One region of the Phascolarctobacterium succinatutens genome, then DNA from elsewhere that is predicted to be linked to it. Evidence: riboswitches for the same ligand, from Rfam matches in the RefSeq annotation. Region 1 holds a riboswitch; each other region holds the start of a gene.
The links. Region 1 has a riboswitch for cobalamin ahead of M5E81_RS01685 (conserved domain protein). Riboswitches for the same ligand answer to the same signal wherever they lie in the genome.

Region 1 (7,561 bases):
GCGTGAACCTGCGCCAGTTCGTGTGACAGGAGTTCAAGAAGCGGTAGGCCGTGTCCTTGCCAAACGGCAGGGATTCCTCGTGAAGCCGGCGTTGCATGTAAAGCGAGCGGTTCTCGAAGATGATGCTGACGAGCACAAGGAACACCAGAATAGCGGAAAAGCCCTTGAGTTTGCATGCGTTGGCAGACCGCAAAATCTGGCCGATGCGATATTGGTGGAAGAACAGCGAAGTTTTCTTCGAAATGGATTCCATCTGATGGGTGGTTTGTGGTATAATTTGCATAGCATGAACCTCCGCTTTAGTATGTTTTGTTTCACATCTTAATTACTCAAACTTCGCACACGGAAAACATCCCGTATGCCTTGATAAATCAGCTTGAACTGAATGTCGAAAGCCATTCACGCACACTTCTGTGCACGCAGACGACTCATCCAAAGAGCGGGCAGATCGTTCAGGAATCGTTCCAAGAGCGATTCGACCAGCAAGACTTCTGACGGATATTCTGCCCGAAGCTGCTCCGCAAACTCCTGCAACACGAGGCGAAGCGCTTCCATGTACTTCAAGTCCGGAAGCTCATCAAGCCCCAGATAGAAGAGCTCGCCGAGGCTTCGCCCATCCGTGTTCTCACGTTCCTCGACAGCCAGGAGCATATATCGTGTGCAGACGACGGCGACATGCGCCGTCATCGCATCGTAGGAGACGGAACGACAATCCTTGCCGAGCCGCAGGTAGGACTTGCACGCTTTGAAGAACACCTCGATGCCCCAGCGCTTCCCGTAGAGCTGGATGACTTCTTCCTCCGAAAGCGAGAGGTCTGTCGTGACGAGGACGAGATAATCCTTCCGCTTGTTGCGGTTCCGCACGAAGACCAATCGCACAGGCACGAGGGATTCTCCCTGTTTCGTCGCGACAGCATCGACGGACAGGAGGTAACGCGAGCGTCCGCGGCGTTTCTTGTGTTCCTTGTAGATGGCCTTGACGTTCGAGATCTTCCCTTCGCAGGGGTAGCGCACCTTCTTGCTCTTCTTTGCCATAGCGGTGACGTCATAGCCGAGGTCATGGATGGCTTTCAGCGACGACGGCGAGCAGAACCATGTGTCGAAGAGGACGTACTGCGCGGGGATTCCTGTCGCCTTGACCTCCTGCAACAAATTGAGGACGACGGCTGGCGCTTCCATCTGCGCGAGCTTGCGCTGCTTTCCGCCGTTGCTTCTTGCATCGACGGATGCGCTGGCCTCATTGAGCCGGTTCTTTTCCTTCGAGGTTGAAAGAAGGCAGAACGTGAGTGGCAGGAACGTGTTCCCGTCCGTCCAGCCGAGGACGAGCAAGCGGAAGCCCTTCGTATAGCGGCGGCTCACATGGTCGTAGACGTTCGCCAAGAGTTCCACGCGCTTGGAACGCGAGCGGCTGAAGAGCGAATCGTCGACGACGATGGCACAACGCCGGCCGGCATCCGTCAGCGGCTTGATGGTTTCGTTGATGATCCGCGCCGCAAGAAGCAGCGTGAACTTGCGCCAGTTCGTGTGGCAGGAGTTCAAGAAGCGGTAAGCCGTGTCCTTGCCGAACGGCAGCGAATCCTCGTGAAGTCGGCGCTGCATATAGAGCGAGCGGTTCTCGAAGATGATGCTTACGAGCACGAGGAAAACGAGAATGGAGGAAAATCCTTTGAGCTTGCAAGCGTTGGCCGCGCGCAGAATCTGGCCGACATGATAACGACGGAAGAACGCCGAAGTTTTCTTCGAGATGGATTCCATCTGCTGGGTGGTTTGTGATATACTTTTCATAGCATGAGCCTCCGGTGCTTGGTATGTTTTTGAGCCAACATAATTATACCAAACTGGCAAGACTCATGCTATTTTTCTGTTTACAAAGCCTGGACTTTCAAGGGGTGCAGGGGATTTTTACCTGCGAAGTTTGAGTAAATTAAACACAAAGAACAGTTAATCAGAAATGGATGCAGCTACACATAAGACTGATATATACATAGAATGAAAACACAAAAATAAAAATCAATGAAAAAGGTTGACAAGATAAATAGTAACTGCTATAATTAAGTCAACAAGTTGATATTGATATTACAGGTGCGAATGCTCAATAGAGAAGCCGGTGAAAGTCCGGCACGGTCCCGCCGCTGTGACGTGGAGCGTGTTTTGTTTATACCACTGGAGGGGTCCTCTGGGAAGGTGAAACACGTGAAGAAGCGAAGCCAGAAGAACTGCCTGTAAGATGCATCGTCGTTTGACCTGCGAGAGACGGGGAGAGATGTCGTAGAGCTGTAGTATAGGCTTGTGCGCCTAGTAGCTTTTGATATTTCACCGTTTTTCAAAAGTCCTGCCCATATTGGGTAAAGGATTCTTTTTGAGAAACGGTTTTCTGTTTCTTATGCCATTGAAGGTCATGTGATGGCTGTGACCTTTTGGAGAGTGGCCGGGCCATCGATGTTATCTGTCATACTTGTCCGCGATACTGGACATATCGTGTTTTTCAAATCCCATTCTCAAATTTTTCTTTTAGCTGAGAACATTTCCTTTCTCCTCTCAAGTACGACAGCGTAGGGGTGCGCTGTCGTGCTGACAATCCAGCCATCACAAATGTGGTGGCTTTATTTTTTGCTGTTTAAAGGGAGGTTATTGATATGAAAGAATTATATTTGGCAGGCAAAATTGCTGAACTGCTAGCAGCCTTTGAAGGTATGAAAGGCGTTGAAGAAGTTGTTGCCGGACGTGCTAAAGCCAGCGGTGAGCTGGAAGTAAAGTGCGTACGTGTGCAATATAACCCCAAAAAGACAGATATCTGCGAGCTTTTGAAAAAATACTTTAATGAAGGTGTAAATCCCTATATCATCGCAGAAGATCCTTTGGAACAGGCTGCTGTTATTTACAAGGCTGCCGAAGATGTTCCGCAGATTGAATACTATGCCCGTTTTATGCAGAACCGCGGCGCAGAGCCGGGTGCTGCTTTAGGCAACATGATTCTTAATGATACTATGCCTGAAGAAAACGAGCTGCGCAGAGTCCAGATTAATTACGGACGTCTGCAGGAGTTCCTGGCAGATTAAACTGCCTGTTATTTTGTTATATACGGCCTGGACAACCGTGACCGTGTATATAAATGCTGTTTGCTTCTTAAAATCTATCCAAGCAAGGATGCGGCACATGTCCCCTGATGACCGGGTGAGAGCGGTCGGATAGCAGCTGCATCAGCAGACGAGATTGGCTGGAGGTGATATGCGTTTCAGCTTGGTGCTGTGAGCTTTTTCACAGTAATGATTAAATTATTAAAGGAGGATTATTTGAATGGCTGATGAACAACAAAAAACTGCAGCAGTCGTTGATGGCGAAAGACCGTTGACAGACAAAGAACTGGAAGCCATGTTGCGTAAGTCAGAGAAAGTAACCGAATTCCCGGAGGTAACTTTTGATGAATTTACCGAACCCACCTGGGATGAATGGGTGGAGGCATGTAATGCACTGTTGAAGGGCAAACCCTTTGACAAGATCATGTATACCAAAAACTACGAGGGCATTACCTTTGACCCGATTTATACTCGTAAAGGCACTGATGCAATTCTGCCGACCAACGATTATCCCGGTATGGGCGATTTCCTGCGTGGCGCAACTGTTAACGGTTATGTACACGAGCCTTGGGGCATTGCACAAGCTTGCGATGAAACCCTGCCGGCTGAAAACAACGAGCTGCTGAAGGAAGAAATTTCCAAGGGCTCCACTGTTTACAATATCAAACTGGATACTGCAACCAAAAACGGCGTAGACGTTAAAGATGCAGAAAAACCCGGCGATATTGGCGTGAACGTTACTACCGTTGAAGATATGAGCGTTCTGCTGGATGGTCTGAAACTTGACAAATATCCTATTATGATGTACACCGGTGCCGGCGCTAAAAACCTGCTGGCTCTGACTGTTGCTGCTCTGAAGGGTGCAGGTCATGATGTAAAAACCCTGCGCGGCGTTATCGGCGGCGACCCGATCGGCGAGCTGGTAAAAACCGGTAAAACCGAAACCTCTCTGGATGCTTTGTATGATGAAATGGCTGAAACCATTAAATTTGCTAAAGCTAATACTCCGGAGCTGCGCACTGTTTTCATCAACAGTGATGCTTACACCGATGGCGGTGCTGAAGCAGTACAAGAGGTTGCTTACACCTTTGCTACTGCAGTTGAATATGTACGTCAAATGCAAAAACGCGGTGTTGAACTGCACGATATTGCTAACTCCCTGTACTTCTGCTTCAACCAAGGTGCTAACTTCTTCATGGAAATCGCAAAACTGCGTTCCCTGCGTATGATCTGGGCAGCTATTATGGAAGCATTCGGTGCTGAAGAAGCAGACCGTGCTATTAAAGTTCATGGCCGTTGCGCTCGCTTCACTAAAACCGTTGTTGACCCGTATGTTAACATGTTGCGTAACTGCACCCAAACCTTCTCCAGCGTTGTAGGCGGCGTTTGCACTTATGACAATCCGCCGTTTGACGAGCTGATCCGTAAAGGCGACGTATTCTCCCGTCGTATCGCTCGTAACCTGCATGTAATGCTGCAAGAAGAATTTGGTATGCTGAGCCCGATTGATGCTGCGGGCGGTTCCTGGGGCATTGAAACCCTGACCAAGCAGATTACCGAAAAAATCTGGGCTGAGTTCCAAAAGGTTGAGGAAATGGGCGGCATCATTAAAGCTCTGGAAGCCGGCTATCCGCAAGCACAAGTTGCTGACGTTCTGGCTAAGCGCTTCAAAGCTCTGGAAATGCGCAGCGATCGCGCTGTTGGCGTAAACATGTACCCGAACATGACCGAAGAACCGCTGGAGCGCCGCGAAGAGGACACTCCGAAACTGAAGAAAGAACGCGAAGCTGCTGTTGCTGCTTACGTTGCTGACATCGACACCAACTACCTGGCCGGCAAGCTGGCTGCTGTTGAAACTGTTGAAGGCGCAATCGAAGCATTCAGCAACGGTGCTACTATCGGCCAGGTTGCTGCTGCATCCTGCAAGGCTGAAGCTCCGGAAACCGTTGAAGCAATCGCTGCTCATCACTGGACCGAGCGCTATGAAGCACTGCGTTTCGAAACTGAAGACTATGTTAAGAAAACCGGCAAAAATGTTGAAGTATTCCTGTGCAACATGGGACCGATTCCTCAACATAAAGCTCGTGCCGACTTCTCCACCTCTTTCCTGCAGGTTGGTGAATTCAACGTTCATCTGAACGATGGTTTCCAAGACGGCGAAGATGGCGATCAATACGAAAAATGCCTCAAAGCTTTCAAAGAAGGCGACTACGATGTTGCAGTTATCTGCTCCACCGATGCTACCTATCCGGAAATCGTTCCGAAACTGGCTCCGATGATTAAAGCAGCTATGAAACCGTCCGCTACTCTGTTCCTGGCCGGCGCTGCTCCAAAAGACATGGAACAAGTTTACAAAGATGCTGGCGTTGACGATTTCATCAGCGTAAAAGCTAACTGCTTCCAAACTCTGAAGATGCTGCAAAAGAAGAAAGGGATGATTGAATAATGAGCATTAATCCGGATTTCACTAAAGTAGCCCTTCCTGATCATCCTTCTTGTTCTTATGACGAATGGAAGAAAAATCTGGAAGAAAAAATGGGCGAAAATTATGATGCCCTTTATGATACTACCTTGGAACGTATTCCTAAAGCTCCGCTGTACACCAAGGATATCTATGATAAATGTAACCATTTGGACTTCATGAGCGGTATTCCTCCGTTCCTGCGTGGTCCTTACTCCACAATGTATGTATTCCGTCCGTGGACTGTACGTCAATATGCAGGTTTCTCCACTGCGGAAGAATCCAACGCATTCTATCGTCGTAACCTGGCTGCAGGCCAAAAAGGTCTGTCCATCGCGTTCGACTTGCCGACTCACCGCGGCTATGACGCTGATAACCCGCGTGTAGTTGGTGACGTTGGTAAAGCAGGCGTATCTGTTTGCTCCATGCTCGATATGAACATCCTGTTCTCCGGTATTCCTCTGGATCAGATGTCCGTATCCATGACTATGAACGGCGCAGTACTGCCTGTACTGGCATTCTTCATCGTATCCGGTGAAGAACAAGGTGTTGATAAATCCATCATGGCCGGTACCATTCAGAACGATATTCTGAAAGAGTTCATGGTACGTAACACCTACATTTATCCGCCTGCTATGTCCATGCGTATCATCGGTGATATTTTCGAATATACCACCAAATATATGCCTAAATTCAACAGTATTTCCATTTCCGGTTACCATATTCAAGAGTGCGGCGCAACCTGCGACCTTGAATTAGGCTACACTCTGGCCGATGGTATGGAATATATCCGTACCGGTGAAGCTGCGGGCCTGCCTGTAGACGCATTCGCAAAACGTCTGTCCTTCTTCTGGGATATGGGCAAAAACTACTTCATGGAAGTTGCAAAAATGCGTGCTGCTCGTGTTCTGTGGGCTAAGATTCTTAAGAGCTTCGGCGCTAAGAACCCGAAATCCATGGCACTGCGTACTCACAGCCAGACTTCCGGCTGGTCTCTGACCGAACAGGATCCGTTCAACAACATCTCCCGTACTTGTATGGAAGCTATGTCTGCTGCTCTGGGCCATACCCAATCCCTGCATACAAACGCACTGGACGAAGCTATCGCACTGCCGACCGACTTCTCCGCTCGTCTTGCTCGTAACACCCAGCTGTACATCCAGGATGAAACCAAAGTCTGCAAGATTATCGATCCGTGGGGCGGTTCCTACTATGTTGAATACCTCACCAACGAAATCATTCGCCGTGCTTGGGCTCATATCCAGGAAGTTGAAGCACTCGGTGGTATGGCAAAAGCTATTGCAACCGGCCTGCCGAAAATGCGTATCGAAGAGTGCGCAGCTCGTCGCCAAGCTAACATCGATAGCGGTAAAGAAACCATCGTTGGCCTGAACAAATATCGTCTGGCTAAGGAAGATCCTCTGAACGTACTGTCCATCGATAACACCGCTGTACGTAACGCTCAGATTAAACGTCTGGAAAAACTGAGAGCAGAACGCGACAACGACGCTGTTGCACGCGATCTGGAAGCTATTACCCGCGCAGCAGAAACCCGTGACAACGGCAACCTGCTGGAAATGGCTGTACAAGCTGCTCGCGACCGTGCTTCCCTCGGTGAAATTTCTGACGCAGTTGAAAAAGTATCCGGTCGTTTCAATGCTGTAATCCACACTGTATCCGGTGTATACTCCAGTGAATTCAGCGGCAACGATGACATGGAAAAAGCTACCAAACTGGCTGATGAGTTTGAAAAACTTGAAGGCCGTCGTCCTCGTATCTTCTTGGCTAAAATGGGCCAAGACGGTCATGACCGCGGACAAAAAGTTCTGGCAACCTCCTTCGCTGATATGGGCTGGACCGTCGACGTTGGTCCTCTGTTCCAGACTCCGGAAGAATCTGCACAAGACGCTGTAGATAACGACGTTGATATGGTTGGCTTCTCTTCTCTGGCTGCAGGTCATAAAACCTTGCTGCCGGCAATCGTTGAAGAACTGAAGAAACGTGGCCGTGAAGATATCATGGT
Region 2 (7,561 bases), 120 kb from region 1:
CGGCTCCTGCACACGCATTACCTTGTCTACCGCATCATCAATACGCAGCATATTGATATCAAGTGTGCTCGTATCGCCGATGATACCGAAAATGGTCATGTTGACACCATTAATTTCGTTAATTTGGAAGCCCTTGCTTTCCAAATTGCTGCGCATTTTCGCTTTATTTTCCTCCGGCGCTCCCGGCTTGAATACTATTACCATAAATTGTCTCCCCTTTGTTCTGACGCCCTTGTCATTTAATTTACCATACTGCTATAAGCTACCATGCTACAAAAAAAGCAGGCTCCCGTAAAAGAGCCTGCTGTAAAAGTCAAATCTTAATTGCAAGCACTGCGCTCGCAAATACTATTTATAGTCTCCAATACGATGATTACTGCTATATGATTTTTCCCATGCAAAATAACCGGTGCTAAAATAATAGTTAAATACCGGTGCGTAATAAAAACCATATTCAATTGCAGTGTTCATCATTTTAGATTCCATCATTTTCACCTGCAACAACTTCAGCATTTCCTTATGCTTCAAAATTTATCGCCATAATCAGCGATTGAGATTATTTTACTCCTCCTGCTCCGCAAACGTCAAGGAAAAAGCTAAATTTTATTTATTTTTTATCTTATCGCACTATTATTGTAAACTAGGTTACAGTAATAGTGCTATTTTTAAAGCATTAACACAAAATTTTACTGCTGATTTATAAGACAGCAATATTTTAAAGTTTACTTATAAATTCTGCCACCCGCTCCACAGCAGCATCAGCGCTCCTACAAGCACCACCGCCAATGCCAGCTTACGGAACAGATGCTGATTCAGGCGATAGAAAAATTTTTCTCCCAACCAGATAGCCAAAAGCATCACCGGTATAGTGTACAGCAACCAACTCCAATCAATGGTACCGCTGACATTACCGTAAAAATAATTCACCAACACCGTCAAAAAGCCGCTTAATCCAAAGAACCAGATCATGTTAGCCCGCATAACATCCTTCGGCAACTTTTCGTTAATAAAATACAAAACCAGCGGCGGTCCGCTGACACTGGTAGATGCGCCGAAAAAACCGCTCAAAATTCCTGCAGCAAAACGTCCGCAGGGTTTATTTTTAATCGGCAGCGTAAACTGCAGGCTAAGCAAAACCGTGGCGACCACAAGCACCGCTCCCAAAAACACCTCCAACTGTGCCGCAGGCAGCACCTTCAGCACCCAGCTTCCGGGAAGCATACCAACAACACTTCCCAAGGTCGTCAGGATAACCGTTGCTTTATCATAGCCTTCACGCACCCTGTACATAGTAATTGCCCGCAGAACCAAATTCAACAGCAACACAAAAATAACCGCCGCTTTAACCGACATCACCAAAGTAAGCACAGGCATGGCCACCAAAGCAAAGCCAAAGCCGGAAACAGTAGAAAAAAACGACGCTGCAAAAATAATACCTATTGTCAAAATAATCGCAGTATAATCCATTAGCTTCTCCCATACAGATTAGATATTATAAATTTAATTGTAACAAGTACAGGAAACGCCGTCAAATTAAATATCATATTAAGCAAAAAATCCGTGCAAACCAACGTCAAGCTTCTGTTTACACGGATTTTCAATTTCAGCTTTCTTCTAAAACACAGGGATTAGTCAACGCGCCTACAGCATCCGCACGACAGCGGTTGCAATGCTGCATCTGCGGCATCCACTGCCTGCAAACATTACGCAGCTGCATAATTTCTTCAGCTGCAGGCTCCGCAAGATGTGCAAAGCCAGTTCCCTCCACTGGCAGCATCGGTAAAATATTCTGCAGCTTCGCTCCCAGCAAAGCCATACGTCTGGCAATCGCCGGAATTTCCTGGATATTCACGCCGGAGATTGCTACCGTATTTATCTTCACCTTCACGCCATATTCGCCAAGCAGCTGCAATCCTTCTATCTGTCTTTCTAGCAGCAGCGCAGCAGCCTCTTCGCCGACATATTTTTTGCCGTCATCATTGATAAAGCTGTAAATATGCGCGCCGGTGTTGCTGGTAATCGCATTCACCGTCACCGTAACATAATCAACACCTAAAGCTGCTATCTCCTTGGCATACTTCGGCAGATAAAGGCCATTAGTCGAAAGGCAGAAGAAAACATCCTTATCAACCTCACGAATCATGCTCAGCGTTCTGCTGACCGTTGCCCAATTGGCCAGCGCATCGCCGGGGCCGGCAATGCCTGCTACCGTCAGCTTCGGCACCTTGTCCTTCATCTGCAGATACCAATCGACTGCATCCTCCGGTACCATAACCCTTGCCACGACGCCGGGACGGCTTTCATTTACACAACTGTATTTGCGCAGACAATAATTACACTGCATATTGCATTTAGGTGCCACAGGCAGATGAATACGGGCGTAATCGCTACATTTAGCTGTAAAACAGGGATGTGTTTCAAGCTCACTCATGATTTACCTCACCAATACTTTCACGCAAGCCGGCATATCGGCCATCTGTTTTATATTGCTGCTGCAAGGCACTGTTAACAATCTGCTCAATGAGCAAGGCAGCACCACGCGCTCCGACCAGCGTATTATCGGTAAAGCACAGCCGGTCAAAGGCAGGATAAGCACAGCGCACTAACGGCACCTGATATTTTTCAGCCAAATTCTTTAAAAATGAAGAACCGCAAAACAATACAGGCTTGTGCTTTGCTGCAGCCTCTGCCATTTTATCCAAGCTAAATTCCGCAGTGTCCTCTGCAATAACAACGTGCATGCCCAGTTCTTCGGCAAAAAAGCTCTGTAAGCCCGCTAAATGTGCCTTGTCCGTAGCCAAAGCCACCGGCATCTGATACAAATTCACCAGATAATCGGCACTGCGATAAACGAGCTTTTCAGCCGCAGCCTCCAGCTCAGACAATTCTTCAGCAAAATCAACCTTCAACGCTGCGCCTAATTGACGCAAAAACTTCTGCATGCCTGCCACACCATAGGGATAAGCGCATTTGATATACGGCACGCCAAGTTTTTCCTGCATCTTTTGTGCCAACAGCTCACCATAGCCAAAGCAGATATTCAGCTCTGCCTGCGGCATTGCTGCAATATCGCGCAAGCTGCAATCCTGCAGTGCGCAGTTAACTCTAACCTTGGAACCCAAAAATTTCTTCAGCTCGGCTAAATCATTATCCGCATAAGGATCATCGTTCATTATGCCAAAAATATTTATCGTGGCAGCTTCTTTTTTCTCCGCATGTTGGAGCAAGGGCAACAACGCTAAATAAGCTGTTTCGACACCGCTGTCAATATTCCCTGCATATCCCGGCGCTTTTACATGCAATAATTTCTGCGAACCTTCGGTAGTAGCCAAAATACCGTCCACATCATCGCCAATCATATTCGGCACGCAGCCGCTGACTACAAATACCGCACCGCAATGCGCAAAAATACGCTCTGTCTCCTGCAAGGTTTTACGCAAAACCTTCTCACCGCCATTAACAACATCCTCATCATAAATAACATCAGAGGCCTGACGTACATCATAAGGCTTGCCGGCATATCGGAAAGTCAGGCTGCCCCACTGACAGCCGACAACGGAATGCTGCAGGATTAAGGCATCCTTAATACCGGCAAGAGCACGCACAGCACCAAATAAAGCACAGCTACTTAATGGTTTCATTATTTTCTCTGCCTCCATACTCTGCTATACAGTTCGCGTGATGCTTTACTGTCTTTATCAGCTTCGCGCATCGGATAAAATACCGGGTCATAGGCCAGTTTGCTCAGCAAAAGATTGCTGCCTGTTCGCTGCGGTTGTTGCAGCATCTGCCAAACCTCTTCCATAATATCCACAAAGCCCTGATAAGACCACACCGAGCGGTCAAACAAATTATAAAGCACGGGAACATCCAAAGCAGCATAGCGCGGATGACCGTTGCAGATAACAAAATCACAGCTCTGCGCAGCCTCACGCAAGGCATCCTCCGAAGGCTCTAGTAAAATTTCCACATCACAGCCATACTCAGCCTTAGCAAGCTCTATCCTGTCCTTAAATCTCTGCATCATTGCATCATCCAGACCTGTTTCTGCCTGGTAGGAAGGATTCATGATAATACATATTTTCGTAATCGGCAGACCATAATCCTGCTGATAAACGCGCAGCGCATCCGGCAAATAGGCAATACCATGCGCAATCAGGCAAAACTTATACTTGGCAAAGTCTGCACCCAGCTCCTGATAACGGGTGGCAACCCGTTCATATTCTTCCTGCAGCACGCGTTCAACAGCATTCTCGCAACCAAGCATTTTGCCAATCTGTCTGTACAAATCACTGATTCCTTCAATACCATGCCACTCCTGCATATCGGCAACATGCAGAAACGGCGTACCAAAGCGCTGCTCCATTGCCAGCGCCCATTTTTTGCGACGTACTATATTCAGCGCTGCCCGCGGAGCCTTTTTGATTGTCTGCAAATCAGCGGCAGGCAGATAAGCATTGACGGTAATCCCCATTTTCTGCAGCATCTCACTCATGCCTTGCAACTTATCCTCACCGTTATAGCCCCAGGCAAAGGTTTCGATATTTACGCTCCGCGGCTGTACTCTTTGAGGCTCCATCACCTGCTCAACTAAAGCGTCCATCACCTCTACATAACCGCAGCCCGGATAGACAGCACTAGAAGAAAACTTTTGCTTCTGCTTTTGGCAAGCCTTTTCACGCAAAACCTTGCGGCCATTGCTCTTGTCCATATGCGAAAAAACCTGCGACGTAATCGGCACGAGCTTCGCTTTAAACTGCGGCTGCAGGCTGCAGGCCAGGCCTGCCAAATCATCATTAATAATATCCGATACTACGGAAGGCAACAGAAAAATAATCTCCGGCTTTTGCTCACGCTCCACCTTTTGCAGTAAAGCCGTAAGCTTTTTCTCACCGCCGAAAATTACATCATTGTTGCGCAAATCCGCACATTCCAGCTCATAAACCGGGCTTTGGCCGCTACGCACATGACAACGATAATGAAAGCCGCAGCCGCGCGGACTGTATAAGACAACGGCGGCATTTTTGATTTCGCTGATGCAGGCAAGATTTCCCGACACCTTGCCATTGACAGCATAACGATGCAGATAACTTGAAGGGTTCATGCCAAAAAGCATGTTATCCTGATAATATTGGTTCATACTCATCAACTCCAATATATGACTTACTTATTTTCAGCAGGCAAGAAATTAACATTGCTCAAACATAACATAGGAAATTTATCTTACACGTTTTTCCCGGCAAGAAAAAACGCCTTCCTGCAAAATTACAGAAAGACGCACTTATTCCTCTAGCAGTCTCCTGTCGCTCGCAGTACACTCCCGTTAACTTCTTCAGGCAATTCTTCTGGCTCAGTTTCCTCGCAAGTCTTGCCTTCCCGGTTTCCCAGTGACATAATTAAGGCTTGCTCCACTTTACAGCTGCGTGACAGCGCAGGCTTCGCACCTGCTTACTTATTAAGTCTTTCGACACCTGATAGTTCTAGCATTTTTGTTTTTAATGTTATATTTATTACATTTTATTTGTCAGAATTATAGCACATCTCTGATTTTCTGTCAATAAAACAGACAATTACTGGAAATCAAAAACACCGGAAAGTCCAAAGTAAAAACTTTGAAGCTTCCGGCGTTCCATGCTTCCAAATATTTATCTAATCGTGATTTGTATAATCTGGATTAGATTAACTACTTTAATTGCCCCTGCTCTATATGCAAAACTTTGTCGCAAAGCTATTCCTCTAAAGATCTACAAAGCACTAGAAATATTTTATGACTTCTCTTACACCTACACCAGCTCATCCAAGCCAACTAACTTTATTCCCTGTTCTGCCGCATAAGCAACCGCCTGCTCTGTATAACCGGCTTTGGAAAAGAAATAATAATATAAACTCTTATCCTGCGCTACTTTTTTTGCTAAGAAATGCTTAAGATCCTTTACATCCACCGGTCTGTGCTTATATTTACACTCACCCAAAAGTATTTGCGTTTGCCTGTAATCAACTGCCATAATATCTATTTCATCAGTCTTGTTCCACCAACGGCCAATCTTCGTAAAATAAAATGGCAAGTCATGTCTTCTATTCTGCTTACGCAAATATTGCTGGCAAACATCTTCAAATACATACGATGTAAAACGCTCTAGCTCAGGCTTGACAACATATTGATAAATCCCTCCTGCATCGCCTGATTCCAGCTCAGATAAATTCGGGAACACAAAGGCATACCAAAAACCGAAGAAATTGTCGGTAACCTTATATAAGCCTCTCTGTGTATTAGCCTGCTCTTTAATATTGGCATCCACAGAAAACTCCCTACACATAATTCCCAATTCCAAAAGATTTTTCAAATATACGCTCAGCTTGCTTTTATCAATCTGCGTTTTTTGATGAATATCATTTAATTGTGTATTGCCTAAAGCCACAGCTTCAATCACTGCATTATAAACGCTTGTCTCACGCAGCTCCTGACGCATAAGAAACTCCACTTCGCTGTAAAGCACACTGCCTCTGCTTAAAATACTGCGTACAATATTTTCACCCAAAGAGTACTTATCGGAAAACTGCTTTAAGTAATGCGGAATGCCGCCCAAAATTGCATAAGCAGTAATTTTGTCTTCCGTGCTGTAATTAGGAAAAAACTGTTGTGCAGAATAAAAATCCATTGCCTGCATTTTTAAAATTCCTGTAGCACGTCCATAAAGCGGATTTTTCTCTGCTAAAACCTCTTTTTCTATAAATGACATTGCGCTGCCACACAAAATCAGCATTACATTAGACTGCTTTAAAACCTCATCCCACAGCTTTTGCAAAATAGAAGGAATAGCATTATTCCCTTTTACCATATAGGGGAATTCGTCAATAACAACTACTATTTTTTTCTCTTTTGCCAGCTCCGATATACTGAGCAAGGCCTGCTCCCAATCACTGAAGCGTGTAATATATTTTGCCGCCTGGTGATTTTTTTCCAATAATCGCTGACTAAACGCTTCAAGCTGTTTTTCATCAATAATTTCTGTACAAGTATAAAAAATATGCTCTTTATCTTGACAAAATTGACGCAGCAGCTCTGTTTTGCCTACACGCCTTCTGCCGTAAAGCACTATAAGCTGACCGTCCGCACTATTATATCTGTCCTCTAAAAATTTTAATTCTTCCTCGCGACCGATGAACATCTTACTCACCTCATTTATCTAATCGTGATTTGTATAATCTGGATTAGATAAATTATATACCATTGTAAGGAAATCTGCAAGAGATAGGCAGATGAATGAGAAAAACTCCGGAAAAACTAAAAATATGCTTTGAATTCCCAAATCATTTTATGTCTTTCCCATTTATTTCTACATAAAGAAATTCCTTGCTTTTATTTTCCTGCTACCTTAAGTCACTCACTGTTACATTCTAAACACTTTTAGCTAATTATCTTTTCTTACCTCTTGCTTTTTGCATATTGATAATATATACTATAAATTAACCTTATTCAGCTTGTAACACTTTTCAAAACAAGCTGAGGCAGTTGCTGCTGCCAAAAATTTTTTGATGAGTATTTTTAGGAGGCAATTCA
Region 3 (7,561 bases), 820 kb from region 1:
CATAATGACCGTGGTACGGGCGTTGCCTGCGCCGAGCTGGCACTTTTGGCCGGTGCGGACCGTATCGAAGGTACGCTGTTCGGTAACGGCGAGCGTACCGGTAACCTGGATATCGTAACTGTAGCCCTCAACATGTTTACGCAAAATGTTGATCCCGAGCTGGATTTCTCGCATATTCTTGACATCAAAAAGGTTTATGAGGAATGCACAAAAATGCATGTACCTGAGCGTCAGCCGTACGCCGGTGAGCTGGCCTTCACCGCCTTCAGCGGTTCGCATCAGGATGCTATCCGCAAGGGTTATGAATACATGAAAAACAGCGGTACAGAATATTGGGAGGTACCGTATCTGCCGATTAACCCGGCGGATATCCATCGTGAATACGAGCCTGTTATCCGCATTAACAGCCAGTCCGGTAAGGGCGGCGCTGCCTTCGTGCTGCAGCATACCGTCGGCTACAATCTGCCTAAGGAAATGCATCCTGAATTTGGCAATATCGTGAAGGCTGCTGCTGACGAATACGGCGACGAGCTTTCCAGCGAGCAGATTGTGCAGCTCTTCCGCAAGGAATACATCGACTTTGCCGGCAAATATCAGCTGCTGCGTCATCGTTTCACCGAGCTTAATGAAGCTGACGGCAGCATCCACAGCCGTTTTGAAGGTGAAATTTCGGTTGCTGGCGAAAAAAAGAGTGTAGTTGGTGTAGGTAACGGTCCTATCGATGCCTTCTTCCAGGCACTCAACGGTGTCGGAATTAATGGCTACGAATTCGTCAACTATCATGAGCATGCAATTTCCAAGGGTTCTGATGCGAAGGGTATTTGCTACATTGAGCTGAAGCAGAAAAACAATGGCCATATCTTCGGTGTAGGCATTCACTCCAACATCAACGTGGCAGCGCTGCGTGGCATCATCTGCGCTATCAACCGCGCGGAGAAGTGATTAGTGATTAATAGTTATCAGTGAATAGTGTTTAGTGGTTAGTAAACAGTTGGCAGTACGGGGTAAAGAGAAAATATATTAGAAAATCGCCCCTGTATATATTATTTTGCTAAGGGCCGGCGCCAGAAAAACAGATAAGCCGGCTTTGATAACCTCCAAAATAAGGGAAAGATTTTTTGGAAAAATAAGGGAAAGAACTAAAAATAAGGGAAAGAAGCAAGCGCCGTCGGCCGTAAGGCAGGCGGCGATTTGCGCATTACAGAACAATATTTCCTTAAATAAAATTGTGGAGCAGGCTTTGCAGCGTTTTTTGATGCTGGAAAATTAAATATATAAAAAATTTTTATAGCTGTATGATAGCTGGCGAGCTATATTACGTCAGAGCAAGAATATAGTTGTAGGTTAGTTGACGTGTAATCACAATATAATAATGCTTTGAACATTAGGGACTTCGTTTTAAAATTACGGAGTCCTTTATTTGTGTACAGAGAGAGCTCTTTGTACACTTTTTTCTTGACGTTTTTGTGAATAACGTGCTATAATACTAACTGTAAACTGTTTTGTAATTAAAGTAAACTCAAAATAGTAAAAAAACAAATATACATAATTAATAATTTGCTAATTTTTATCTGTCAGTATCTTAAATTACGAAGAGCTGAATATACAATAGCGTATAACAGATAGAAATTTAAGAACCTAACGAGAGAAAAAGAGAATAAAAGCGTATCAGGTGTATTTATACTTAATAGGTAAACAGGTGCAAAACCTGTGCTGTCCCGCAGCTGTAATGTGGAGCTGGCCTTATATAGTCACTGGGAAACCGGGAAGACAAGGCTGGCAGTGAAGCAGAGCCAGAAGAACTGCCTGATATAGGGCCTTTCAAACAACCTGCGATGTACAGGATTGCGCTTTCCCAGGGATAAGTGCGTCTTGCTGTCACAGTACGGCAAGGCGCTTTTATTTTGACTGCAATATTTGTATGAAGTGTATTTATTATTCTTGCATATTAACATCTGACAAGCGGAACAAGGATAGCTTGGTCAGATGCTTTTATGAAAATAAATTTTTTCCCAGTATGCTCAAGAATTACGAGAGAAAGGAGGAGCTATGAAAAGGATATTTATGCTGCTGACCTTAATTTTGGCCCTGATGTGTCCAGCACTTGCCGGTGCGGAGGTATCGAGTGACAAAATGATTTTGGATTGGACAACTTCCAAAGTATGGGTTAACGGCGGCGAACTGTGTGTAACAGGCACTTTTGTCAACAAGCGTAATGACGTAGCTATCACTAAGCTGAACGACTTTATTATGCGTGTTACCTACACAGATAAAAATGGCGAGCGTAAGCAATTTCTTGGTAGACCGGTAAAGTTCCCGATATGCAAGATTCCAGCTAAAGCTTCACGCAAGCTGAATCTTAATTTTGGCCCGTTTGCTGATGATAGTGTCAGTAACTGGGTAACGGCGCAGACCTATACGTTTACGTATATTAACGGTGCGCGGTTCTGATAATGTTTTTTTATGAGTATTAGGCGTTGAGTTTGCAAGAAACTCAAATTTTACAGAAAGAAGTGTATGAGTAACATGAAGAGAAGATATACAGCTGCGGCTGCTATGATGATGGTAATGGGCCTGTGTGCAAGCGCAAGTGCAGCAACTACTGTTGACAAAACCTTGGATAATTATACTTTGGATGGTTTAATTGTTGAGGCTGATGCTGTCAGAAATCAATTTGGTGATATTAATACTGACTCAAACTTCGCACACGGAAAACATCCCGTATGCCTTGATAAATCAGCTTGAACTGAATGTCGAAAGCCATTCACGCACACTTCTGTGCACGCAGACGACTCATCCAAAGAGCGGGCAGATCGTTCAGGAATCGTTCCAAGAGCGATTCGACCAGCAAGACTTCTGACGGATATTCTGCCCGAAGCTGCTCCGCAAACTCCTGCAACACGAGGCGAAGCGCTTCCATGTACTTCAAGTCCGGAAGCTCATCAAGCCCCAGATAGAAGAGCTCGCCGAGGCTTCGCCCATCCGTGTTCTCACGTTCCTCGACAGCCAGGAGCATATATCGTGTGCAGACGACGGCGACATGCGCCGTCATCGCATCGTAGGAGACGGAACGACAATCCTTGCCGAGCCGCAGGTAGGACTTGCACGCTTTGAAGAACACCTCGATGCCCCAGCGCTTCCCGTAGAGCTGGATGACTTCTTCCTCCGAAAGCGAGAGGTCTGTCGTGACGAGGACGAGATAATCCTTCCGCTTGTTGCGGTTCCGCACGAAGACCAATCGCACAGGCACGAGGGATTCTCCCTGTTTCGTCGCGACAGCATCGACGGACAGGAGGTAACGCGAGCGTCCGCGGCGTTTCTTGTGTTCCTTGTAGATGGCCTTGACGTTCGAGATCTTCCCTTCGCAGGGGTAGCGCACCTTCTTGCTCTTCTTTGCCATAGCGGTGACGTCATAGCCGAGGTCATGGATGGCTTTCAGCGACGACGGCGAGCAGAACCATGTGTCGAAGAGGACGTACTGCGCGGGGATTCCTGTCGCCTTGACCTCCTGCAACAAATTGAGGACGACGGCTGGCGCTTCCATCTGCGCGAGCTTGCGCTGCTTTCCGCCGTTGCTTCTTGCATCGACGGATGCGCTGGCCTCATTGAGCCGGTTCTTTTCCTTCGAGGTTGAAAGAAGGCAGAACGTGAGTGGCAGGAACGTGTTCCCGTCCGTCCAGCCGAGGACGAGCAGGCGGAAGCCCTTCGTATAGCGGCGGCTCACATGGTCGTAGACGTTCGCCAAGAGTTCCACGCGCTTGGAACGCGAGCGGCTGAAGAGCGAATCGTCGACGACGATGGCACAACGCCGGCCGGCATCCGTCAGCGGCTTGATGGTTTCGTTGATGATCCGCGCCGCAAGAAGCAGCGTGAACTTGCGCCAGTTCGTGTGGCAGGAGTTCAAGAAGCGGTAAGCCGTGTCCTTGCCGAACGGCAGCGAATCCTCGTGAAGTCGGCGCTGCATATAGAGCGAGCGGTTCTCGAAGATGATGCTTACGAGCACGAGGAAAACGAGAATGGAGGAAAATCCTTTGAGCTTGCAAGCGTTGGCCGCGCGCAGAATCTGGCCGACATGATAACGACGGAAGAACGCCGAAGTTTTCTTCGAGATGGATTCCATCTGCTGGGTGGTTTGTGATATACTTTTCATAGCATGAGCCTCCGGTGCTTGGTATGTTTTTGAGCCAACATAATTATACCAAACTGGCAAGACTCATGCTATTTTTCTGTTTACAAAGCCTGGACTTTCAAGGGGTGCAGGGGATTTTTACCTGCGAAGTTTGAGATACTGAGCAATCTTACTATCGTACTGGTGGTGACGTTAATGTAATTACCAGCCAAACTTTAGAGAAACGTCATTATCAGCAATTAGGTGATGCTTTAAAAACTATTCCCGGTGTACAGATACAATCTCCTGGCGGCTATAGAGGCGCCGAATATGGTAATACCCAAACCCATACTATTGTAAGCATTAATGGTGATGCCAGAGTAGTAGTATTGATTGACGGACGTCGTCTGGATAACACAGCTGGTGGTACAGTTGCAGGCAATTCTGCTTCCAGTTCTAAGGCAATGGTAGATATTAACCAGATTACCAGCATGGATAATATCGATAAAATCGAAGTAATTAAAGGACCTGGTGCTTCTATTTATGGTGCAGATGCTACAGGTGGTGTTATCAATATCATTACTAAAAAAGGTGGACAGAAAACAACCGGTTCTATAGATTATTCTGCTGGTTCTTGGAATAAACGTAACTATGGAATGTCTGTGTCCGGTGGTAGCGATGACGGAAAGTTAAAGGTATTCATGTCTGGACGCCGTGAAACCGGCGGTAACTCTCATTACAAAGATGGCTTAACCGGTGTAAATCATACATGGGCACAAACCGCTTATAAAGAAGATTCTATCAACGCACGTGTTGACTATGATTTTGATGATACGCACAGATTGACTGTAGCTTACAGTCATTTGCAGGGTGACGATGATTATCCGTTTACAGCACCTTATTATAAATATTTGACTCCTACCGAGTGGGAAAGAATTAAACAATATTATCACAACGACCGTTATGGCAATATTAATAATCCTGGTTACAGAAACTTATGGCTTATGTGGACTGGTGCATATAACGCATACAACAAGAATAACTATGATGTAACCTATTCCTTCAATAAGGAAAATGGTATGGAAAGCTTTATCAGATATTACAAACAAAATGAAAGATATTGGGGATCTTTCGGTGGTGGTGACGGAGACCTGAAAGCACCGTTGCCGTTTACTAAGGAATGGGATGAATGGGTAAAAACTAATTACGTAGGAAGAAACTATAGATCTTATTACAATGAGCTGAAAAATGACGGCGTTCAGCTCCAGCTTGCAAAATCTGTCGGCATTCATGATTTGCTGACAACCTGGACTTATGATAAATCCAAATACTTAGGCTTCTCTACCAGAACAAATCAGAAATCTGTAGTTGAAAGAGACAGCGTTTTGGGCTATATTCAGGATAAAATTCACATCAATGATCATTGGGATATTACACCGTCTGTAAGATATTCTTATTACAGTGATTTTTCACGAACTGACAGAGATGGTACAAAGTGGAATTCTGCTGAATCTACAACTACCATTACTCCGACCTTAAATACACAGTATGCCTTTGATGATACAGCAAGCATGTATTTGGGCTATACTAAAGTATACAGACCTTTGCGTGTTTCTGACTATGATAGAACTAATGGTAGTGCTCCTGCTGGACTGGAAGATGAAAAAGGTGATGTTTGGACAGTTGGCGTAAGAAAGGATTTCTCTGACAAAACCTCTGTTTCCATGCATTACGATTACACCAAAATGAGCAACGCTATTGCAAGATTTAGTGTCTGGGATAAGGATGTTAAAGATTTCAAAATGAAATATGTAAATGCTAAGGAAGATAAAAAATCCTTTAACTTCACTATTTCTCAAAAATTTAATGAGCATTTGGGACTGAATTTGAACTATTCTCATGCATGTGACGAATGGAAAGCAAAAGATGGTATGCAATTTGATCCGGATTTGACATGGACAAATGGTAACGTCAATACTGCAATCAACAAACTGCGTCCGCAGAATATTTATACTGCAGATTTGACCTATGACAATGACAAACTGAGCGTTTCCCTGTTTGGTAACTACTATACAGGCTTAAACACTGAAGCATTTACAAGCAACAGATTCTTCGTGCTTGACTTGGCTGCTAACTACGAATTTAAGAAAAATTGGATTCTCTATGGTACAGTAAGCAACCTGACAAATCAGGCTTGGGAAAATACTTATACCTACTATAACGGTATTGGTTCTTGGCCGCAACCCGGTCGTTCCTTCATGCTTGGCGTTAAGTACAAATTCTAATTTTTAGCAATTGATTATGCAAAACAAGCTGAGGTTTTCATCCTTGGCTTGTTTTTGCATCTTTTAGGATATAAAAATGAAAAATTTATTTTTTTTAGCAGCGATACTGGGAACAATATTTATAGGCGCGTTTTTTGTAAATGGCGAGGAATATATACCTAATGCTGGCGGCAATAGTGCAGATATTGGTAAATATACTCCTGTTACTATAGATACCTATGATTCGAACAGGAATAAAATTCAAATGACGTTTACTCATAGGCCACAGCGCGTTGTTGTAGATGAATTAAACACAATGGAAACTCTGTTGGCTTTAGGATTAGGTGATTCAATTGTAGAAACCTCTGTATCGCCCAGTAGCAGGAGTTATAAAAGACTGTTGCAAGAATACCCGGAAGAAATGGCAAAGATAAAGAAAAAAACAGTACATTCCCTTAATACAGAGACAGTATTGTCAGCTAATCCAGATTTAATTTTGGGCTGGAAATCCACATTTACGTCTATTCTCAGAAGACCAACCCAATGGTGGAATGCCAGAGGAATCAAAACTTATGTAGTAGCTACTTCGAATCATATATTGAATTACGGAACTATAAAGGATGAGCTGCAATTTCTGGCTGATATGGGAAAAATATTTCGTGTAGAACCGAAAACCGATAGGTTGATTCGTGAAATTCAAGATGAATTAAAGCGTACCCAAGAAAGTGTCAAAGGACAATCTCCGCAGAGGGTTATGGTTATAGAGGTTAGCGGTCGAGGTGCCTTTATGAATTATGACGAAGGCTGGCTGGTTGGCGATATGGTCAGGTCATTAGGCGGATGTATGCCTGTCAAAGAAAAAAGAGTAGGGGTTGAAGGTCTTATTGAAGAAAACCCTGATGTGATTTTTGTGGTATATTTTAGCGATTCCCAGAAGGATATTATCAGGAATATATTTCAGCAGCCTGAATACAGCTCCTTAAAAGCTGTTAAAAAAAATCGCATATGCTTGTTACCTTTTGATTGTATGTATACGTCTGCTATAAAAACAATCCAGGGAATACGGCTGATAAAAAATGGGCTTTATCCAGAATTAAGTGATTCTGGTAAAAGGAGTTAAGTATGAGAAATCGTTCAAGAGAAATTAGCGTTGCTTTGATCATGCTTCTTTTAGCAGTGCTTTTGGTGC

Region 2: it holds a riboswitch for cobalamin, as region 1 does, so the genes downstream of both, M5E81_RS02215 (nitrogenase component 1) here and M5E81_RS01685 (conserved domain protein) in region 1, are expected to answer to the same signal.
Region 3: it holds a riboswitch for cobalamin, as region 1 does, so the genes downstream of both, M5E81_RS08960 (hypothetical protein) here and M5E81_RS01685 (conserved domain protein) in region 1, are expected to answer to the same signal.

Annotation. Positions count from the first base shown of each region.
Region 1 is NZ_CP097284.1:340,351-347,911, forward strand. It holds gene M5E81_RS01675 (IS4 family transposase) at 1-283, opposite strand, end outside; gene M5E81_RS01680 (IS4 family transposase) at 400-1,785, opposite strand; cobalamin riboswitch at 2,064-2,238, shown strand; gene M5E81_RS01685 (conserved domain protein) at 2,637-3,059, shown strand; gene M5E81_RS01690 (acyl-CoA mutase large subunit family protein) at 3,298-5,523, shown strand; gene scpA (methylmalonyl-CoA mutase) at 5,523-7,561, shown strand, end outside.
Region 2 is NZ_CP097284.1:462,844-470,404, reverse strand. It holds gene aroF (3-deoxy-7-phosphoheptulonate synthase) at 1-204, opposite strand, end outside; gene M5E81_RS02230 (sulfite exporter TauE/SafE family protein) at 727-1,467, opposite strand; gene M5E81_RS02225 (radical SAM protein) at 1,604-2,431, opposite strand; gene M5E81_RS02220 (nitrogenase component 1) at 2,424-3,641, opposite strand; gene M5E81_RS02215 (nitrogenase component 1) at 3,641-5,140, opposite strand; cobalamin riboswitch at 5,319-5,488, opposite strand; gene M5E81_RS02210 (ATP-binding protein) at 5,784-7,169, opposite strand; gene M5E81_RS02205 (MotA/TolQ/ExbB proton channel family protein) at 7,561-7,561, shown strand, end outside.
Region 3 is NZ_CP097284.1:1,863,459-1,871,019, reverse strand. It holds gene leuA (2-isopropylmalate synthase) at 1-942, shown strand, start outside; cobalamin riboswitch at 1,654-1,824, shown strand; gene M5E81_RS08960 (hypothetical protein) at 2,050-2,451, shown strand; gene M5E81_RS08955 (hypothetical protein) at 2,518-2,745, shown strand; gene M5E81_RS08950 (IS4 family transposase) at 2,765-4,150, opposite strand; partial or broken gene M5E81_RS11325 (TonB-dependent receptor plug domain-containing protein) at 4,321-4,665, shown strand; gene M5E81_RS08945 (TonB-dependent receptor domain-containing protein) at 4,765-6,393, shown strand; gene M5E81_RS08940 (ABC transporter substrate-binding protein) at 6,470-7,492, shown strand; gene M5E81_RS08935 (FecCD family ABC transporter permease) at 7,534-7,561, shown strand, end outside.